2 regions of the Bacillus sp. N5-665 genome follow, and region 2 is predicted to be linked to the other one. Evidence: predicted binding sites of a transcription regulator. Region 2 holds the regulator's gene; the other holds the start of a gene.
The links. The regulator LexA, encoded in region 2, represses DNA repair genes until DNA is damaged. The targets are predictions, from matches to a motif close to CGAACATATGTTCG.
Positions count from the first base shown of each region.

Region 1 (3,807 bases), 530 kb from region 2:
CGAATCACGAATATATAAACCAATACGATAAGACGATTCTCCACTGTCTTTTTGTGGTGTTAACTTAGTGCGGATATGTTTTCCATCTCTTAACAAAACAAGATTAAGCGGTTCACCTGTTTCACCACTATTATGAATAAATGGTGCTACATCACTCATTCTTTCAATTGTTTTACCATTAATTTCAGTAATCATATCTCCAATTTGCACACCAGCCGTTTCACCAGGAGATACTTTCCCTTTTTCAGTTTGAATTAAATGATGGCCTACAACAAGTACCCCTTTTGTATTTAACTTCACACCAATTGATTGTCCACCTGGAATAACTTTAAAATCTTTCAATACTTTCACATTTACTTTTTTCACTGGAAAACCAGCAAGCTGAAACACCATATCTGCTTCACCATTTTGATGAGGATTTACCATAAGTCCTTGTTTTTGTTCATTGGAACTTACTGTAAACACATGACGATCTGTAGATGAAGCTTGAAAAACTGGTAATGAAGCTATTTCTGATTGTTGCCCTTCAAAAACAACAAGTTGCTTCGGGGATGAAATAAACGTCCGAAGCGGTTTAAAACACCCAATAAAAACTAAAGAAACAAGGAGACAAAGACCTATTATTTTGCGAAATCTTTCTAATCTCAATTTGTTCACTCTCCTCGCTCCTACCCCACATTCAGCCTCTTGGCTTCACTTTTTAATCTCTCCTTGCAGTGCTTTATTTATAACCGGAAGAATTAAGAAATCATTATTTGAGAAAAAAAGCTATCCATTACTGGATAGCCTCTGCTGTCTGTTTAAAATGATGCGCTTGCGTAAGTAATTCTTTCGCATGTTCTGTCGTTAAATCTGTAATTTCCACACCAGAAATCATTCGAGCTATTTCTGTTACTTTATCCTCCATAGTTAAAACGGTAACTGATGTAATTGTCCGATCATTCGCTACTTGTTTTCGAATAAATAAATGTGAATCTGCCATTGAAGCTACTTGAGGTAAGTGCGTAATACAAAGTACTTGCGAGTTTACTGATACTCGATAAATTTTTTCCGCAATAGCCTGTGCAACTCGACCACTTACACCAGTATCCACTTCATCAAAAATAACAGATGCAACACCTTGATGCTTAGAAAAAATGCTTTTTAAAGCTAAAATAATTCGAGATAACTCTCCGCCAGAAGCGACCTTTGAAAGTGGTTTTAGCGGTTCACCTGGATTTGTCGAAATATAAAATTCCACATGATCGTAGCCATCCGCCGTAAGTCTTACCGGGGCACCCTCCACAAGAGGCTCTTCAGCATTTCCTTCTCTCTTCATGATTCTCACTTCAAATTTTGTTTTCTCCATATATAATTCTTTTAATTCCTGATGAATGGCATTTGTAAGATGCTCTGCAAGCTCATGACGCATAGTACTTAACGACGTTGCTTCTTTCAGAATAACACTTTCTAATTCCTTTAACTGCTTCTTCGTCGTTTCAATATGAACGTCTTTATTTTCAATCGTAAAAATTTCTTGTTCAATTTTATCAGCATACGCTAAAATCTCTTCTACAGTATTTCCATATTTTCTCTTTAGCATACGAATTTCATTTAAACGCGTTTCAATTTCGTCTAAACGCTTCGGATCATATTCCATCATATCGAGCTTTTCTCTAAGTTGATATGCAACTTCTTCTAATAAGTAGTAGCTATTTGCAATTGAATCATGATTTTCTTGATACACTTCATCTAAATGTGTAATACTCTCCATTTGTCCCATTGCGCTTCGTACATTATCTAACCCTTGTCCGTCAGCACTTAACGAGCGATATGCATCGCCTAATGCTTTGTAAATTTTTTCGAAATTAGAAATTTGCAATCGTTCTTCAGTTAATTCAATTTCTTCATCCATCTTTAAATCTGCCTTACTGATTTCTTCATGCTGGAATTGAATTAAATCTAAGCGATGCGCCATTTGTTGTTCATTTTCACTTAACGATTTTAACTGTTTTTTTAATTTCTCATAGTCAGCGTATACATTTTGATATATACCCAATTGTTTAACAATGCGATCTCCATCAAAATGATCAAGCATAAACATATGACGCTCTTCATTCATTAAATCTTGTGTTTCGTGCTGCCCATGAATATCAACAAGTGTTTTTCCAATTTCCTTTAATATACTAAGGGTGACCAGTTTCCCATTTACACGACATACACTTTTTCCGTTTGCAGCGATATCACGCTTCAAAATAATCATGCCGTCTTCTATTTCTATATCCAACTCTTCTGCCTTTTCAATACACGGATGCTTTTCATCTTCTACATAAAATAGCCCTTCTATCTCAGCTTTTTCTGTTCCGTATCGAACAAATTCCGCTGAACCACGGCCACCTACAAGTAAACTAATCGCATCAATAATAATCGATTTTCCGGCCCCTGTTTCACCACTTAAAACCGTTAACCCTTTTTGAAAAGAAATATTTAATGCCTCAATAATAGCAAAGTTTCTAATCGATAATTCCGATAACAATGCCCCATTCACCTCGTTATAAACTAATCCCCTATTAAGGGCTTTTCTCAGTTCTTCATTCAAATAGTCATACTATATGTTTGTATGTATAAATTACTTTTCTAACCGCTCCATTGTACCAAACATTCGTTTTACGGGTCAATCCACCTATTTTCTAATTTTATTCAAAGAAAATATTATATTACAATTAAGAATTCACATTTTTAACCAATAAAAAAATCCTGTTCACTTTCCACTTTACAGAGGAAAGCAAACAAGATTTTTTTTACAACATATTTAAGAAACGATCAGAGACAACACCTGTATCTTCAGGTGTACGGCAAATAATTAAGCAAGTATCATCACCACAGATGGTTCCGATGATCTCATCCCACTCTAAATGATCAATAAGTGCTCCAAGTGAATGAGCGTTACCAGGCAGTGTTTTTAGCACAAGCATATGTCCTGCCGTGTCTAATTTTACAAATGAATCCACTAGATTGCGTTTTAATTTTTGTAACGGGTTAAATCGTTGATCTGCTGGCAAGCTATATTTATAGCGCCCATCATGTAATGGCACTTTCACTAAGTGCAGTTCTTTAATATCGCGCGATACTGTTGCTTGCGTTACATTAAATCCCTCATTACGTAAAATATCAACTAATTCATCTTGTGTTTCAATTTCTTTGTTCGCAATAATTTCCCTGATTTTAATATGGCGCTGACCTTTATTCATACATTTGCACCTCACACTATCTCTTACCATAGTTTAAACATTGGTATACTTCACTTATTTATGTTAACTTATAATTCGTTGCTTGTACACAATTGTTTTTACAATCATTATACAATTACAACAAAAAGAGGAACAACATATGTTATTCCCCTTTTCCTTTTTGTTTTAGGACATCATGCGCCTCTGTAACTACTTGCTCAACAGAAACTGGAGAATGATTTTCGCCATTCTCACGTTCACCATGCCATTTCAGATGAATTAAAAATTCAATATTACCATCCCCACCCGTAATTGGTGAGAATGTTAAACCTTCTACGTCGTATCCTTCTTTTATAGCAAAGTCGACAATCATTTCTACGACAGCCTCATGTACTTTTCGATCACGAACGATACCTTTTTTCCCAACTTGCTCTCTTCCAGCTTCAAACTGTGGTTTAATTAACGCTGCTACATCCCCATTAGGCATAAGCATTGTTTTTAAAACCGGCAATATAAGCTTTAATGATATAAATGAAACATCGATACTAGCAAATTGCGGTAAACCACGTTCTAAGTCTGCTGGTGTCACGTAACGGAA
Region 1 covers NZ_CP093325.1:1,242,688-1,246,494, reverse strand. Annotated here, with positions in the region: gene spoIVB (SpoIVB peptidase) at 1-657, opposite strand, end outside; gene recN (DNA repair protein RecN) at 776-2,515, opposite strand; gene argR (arginine repressor ArgR) at 2,781-3,230, opposite strand; gene MNO09_RS08905 (TlyA family RNA methyltransferase) at 3,373-3,807, opposite strand, start outside.
Region 1: the regulator LexA is predicted to act here: its motif matches at 2,635-2,648, upstream of recN (DNA repair protein RecN).

Region 2 (3,807 bases):
AAAGCAGTGCAAACTGCAGAAAAAGGAAACAAAGAAGACGTTATTAAAAACGAAACATTAAAAAATATACAAGTTAAGTTAGACGCTGGGGATATTGTTGTCCAAAAATCTCCCGACTCTTCTTTTTATGTAAAGCACACAGGAGATGCACGTAAACAAGAGATTCGTATTGCCGAAGATGGTGATACATTAAAAATTATTGGGGAAAGAGAAAAAGGTGCTTCATTTGATTTTTCCTTTTACAATTTCAAGTTTCAAACGTCTACATTGACTATATTTGTACCAGAACGTTCTTACCAAGAGATAAAAATAAATTCATCAACTGGACAAATAGAAGTAAGTGATGTGAAAAGTGATCGTGTAAGTGTTGGGACACTCGCTGGAGAAGTAGATTTGAAACATGTCACAGCTAAGAGTGTGGAGGGTTCTACAAAAGCTGGTGAGGTGAATTTAAAAAAGGTAATAGGGAAAGTAACAGCGAAAACGGCTAGCGGGGATGTATATGTTGTGGATCATGATCCGAAGTATGATGTAGAGGCAAGTTCAACTGCTGGGGATGTAGATATTACTTTATTAGAAAAACCACAAGATGCAGTTATAACTGGGCAAAGCGCTGCTGGCGACGTGATGATTTTTAATGAAGAAAATAAAAATATAACAATTGGCAATGGTAGTAAAAAGATTAGCGGTAAAACAGCTGCTGGCGATGTGACGATTGAAACTCGTTCATAAGAAATAAAATGTATGAAAATCTATCAAAATACAAAAAAAGAAGATAATTACCGTATATAGATAAGGTAATTATCTTCTTTTATTATTCTTAATGTAAATCACGATATACGCCAATTACTTTTCCAATAACTGACACTTGTTTTAAAATGATAGGTTCTAATGAAGAGTTTTCCGGTTGTAGACGGAAATGGTCTTTTTCTTTATAGAAACGTTTAACAGTTGCTTCGTTATCTTCTGTTAAAGCGACTACAATTTCACCGTTGTATGCAGACTGTTGTTGGCGAACAACAACTAAATCCCCATCGAAAATACCAGCTTCAATCATACTATCTCCGGAAATACGTAACATAAATACTTGGTCTGCTCCAGCAACAATGCTAGCTGGAAGTGGGAAGTGATCTTCTACACTTTCAACTGCTGTAATCGGTAATCCAGCAGTAACTTTTCCGACAATTGGAACTTGAATAACAGATTGTGTTTCTGTATCCATTCGGTTGTCACCTAAAATTTCAATTGCTCGTGGTTTTGTTGGATCGCGTCGAATATATCCTTTTTCTTCTAGTCGTGATAAATGTCCGTGCACTGTAGAACTAGAAGCGAGGCCGACTGCTTGACCGATTTCACGTACGGAAGGTGGATATCCTTTTTCTTGTACTTTTAGCTTAATAAAGTCGAGAATGTCTTGCTGGCGTTTCGTTAACTTTTCCATGTTTTCTAACACCTCGTTTTCTTTCATTTTTCTTATTAATAAGTATAACATGCGAAAAAACATTCTACAAACATAAGTTCGAACGAAAGACGAATTTATGATACACTAATAAGGAAAATATAGTGAGAAAGAAGGGTTCAAAATGAATGCAATTATTTATGCACGTGTGAGCACAACAAAAGAAGAACAGGAAACATCATTATTGCGTCAAAAAGATGAATTATTGCATTTAGCTGAGCGCTATCAAATGAATGTTGTAAAGGTGATTGAGGAGCAGGCTAGTGGTTATACAATTGAACGTGATGGCATATTAGAAGTGCTAGATACAATTCGCGATGAACAAGTTGATGTACTTCTCATACAAGATGAAACGCGCCTTGGTAGAGGGAATGCAAAGATTGCATTAATGCACTGTTTACATAAAGAGGGAATAAAAGTATATACGCATAGGCATAATGGAGAATTAGAACTCTCTGACTCTGATTCGATGGTGCTAGATATAATTGGGATTGTTGAAGAGTATCAAAGAAAGATCCACAATTTAAAAATTAAACGTGGCATGCAAAGAGCGGTAGAGAAAGGATTTCGTCCAGAGAATAATTTGAAAAATCGTCATTTAAGTATAGGACGTGAGAAAAAAGAAGTGCCAATTGAGGAAATTGTACGTTTACGCCGGAATGAATTAACTTTTGAAGAAATTGCAGCAACACTTCGTGGTTTTGGTCATGATGTTTCAAAAGCAACTGTACATCGAAGATATGTAGAATATACAAAGCAATTGCTTGATAAAGAGGACTAACTATTGTATGATAATAATCAGTTTTGAGTAAAAGGGGGATTCGAGATGCAAAGTCACGAACTCATTGAACGCATTAACTTCTTAGCGAAAAAAGCAAAAGCTGAAGGTTTAACTGAAGAAGAACAACGTGAGCGCCAATCGCTACGTGAACAATATTTAAAAGGATTTCGTCAAAATATGTTAAACGAACTTAAAGGAATTAAAGTTGTTAACGAAGAAGGTACTGATGTTACACCGGCGAAATTAAAAGCTTTAAAAAAGCAAGATAATGCAAAATTAAACTAAAAGATGGGCGAAGCCCATCTTTTTTATTTATTATATCCGTTATTTAATAACTTTCCAGTTGTTATTGACTGTTGCTTCTATCTTTTTGTGCTTCAATATATAGTTAGCGATAAGTTCAGACATATCTGTTGGTATGTCTTTTATTACGGGCTTATTTTGAAACATAAAGAAGTTCCCTCCGCCGCTTGCGCGATAATTATTCATAACGACGTCATATTCTTCGTTCATATGAAGTGGAGCGCCTTTATACTGTAAGGATTCTGCTCTCTCGCCAATTGGTTTGGAAATGTTTAATACGTACGAAATTCCTTCCCACATATCGTAATTATAGTGTTGCGGCTTTGGTTCTATGTAGGCAGGGTTTACGATGATAGTTCCATCTGCTTTTAATATGAAATAAGAAGCAGAGAGTTCAAGGGCATCTTTTATATCCGCTCCAGTTATTCTAATTACTTTTAATGTATTTGGATAAATATAATTAGAAACGATGTCACGCATTGTTACGCGATTAGGGAAACCTGGAGATGTATTATGGAATAAGCTTGTACAAGAAATGGAAACATTAGCTATATCCATTTGTATTTTATTTATGAATTCAATAAAAGGATGATCTTGCAAACGAGTTTGCATAGCATCTGAAATTTGCATGTCCCCATAGATTATTCCAATTGGTTGATCGAGCCAATTTTGTGTATTCTCTTCATAATCAGATGCTAAGGAAAGAACATCTGAATCTGCCTCAATTCCTTGCACCGTCAACAACTCTGAATAACTTTCTTTTTTAAGCCACTTCTGTTCCATTCTTTCGAAGGTTACGGTTATTTTTCCAACTGATTGCCCATTACATCCAGTCTGTAAAATTGTTACACCATTCATTACGGTGTGAGCGATTTCCCGGTGTTGGTGGCCTGTTAGTAAAATGTCTATGCCTTCAATTTCATGGCACATTGCATATCCTTGGTTTTCACCTGTTAAAACTTCAGTCGGTAACCCAGTTTGTAAATCGCGTTCAAATCCCCCATGGTAGGCTACGACTAATAAATCGGGTTTCTCGTGTTCGCGAATGTAAGAAACCCATCTTTTTGTTGTTTCTAATGCATCTTCAAATTGTAAATCTTGAATGTGATGGGGTTGTTCCCAATTGGGAATGTAATGCGTTGTCATCCCTAAAATAGCAATTTTTATATTTGATTCAATATGTTTTATTATATATGGTTTCCCGAAATAAGGTTCTTTTCTGTTTTTATCTAAAATATTTGCTGATAGATAGGGAAAGTTTGCA
Region 2 covers NZ_CP093325.1:1,769,981-1,773,787, forward strand. Annotated here, with positions in the region: gene MNO09_RS11645 (DUF4097 family beta strand repeat-containing protein) at 1-732, shown strand, start outside; gene lexA (transcriptional repressor LexA) at 821-1,441, opposite strand; gene MNO09_RS11655 (YneB family resolvase-like protein) at 1,584-2,240, shown strand; gene MNO09_RS11660 (DUF896 domain-containing protein) at 2,286-2,525, shown strand; gene MNO09_RS11665 (bifunctional metallophosphatase/5'-nucleotidase) at 2,565-3,807, opposite strand, start outside.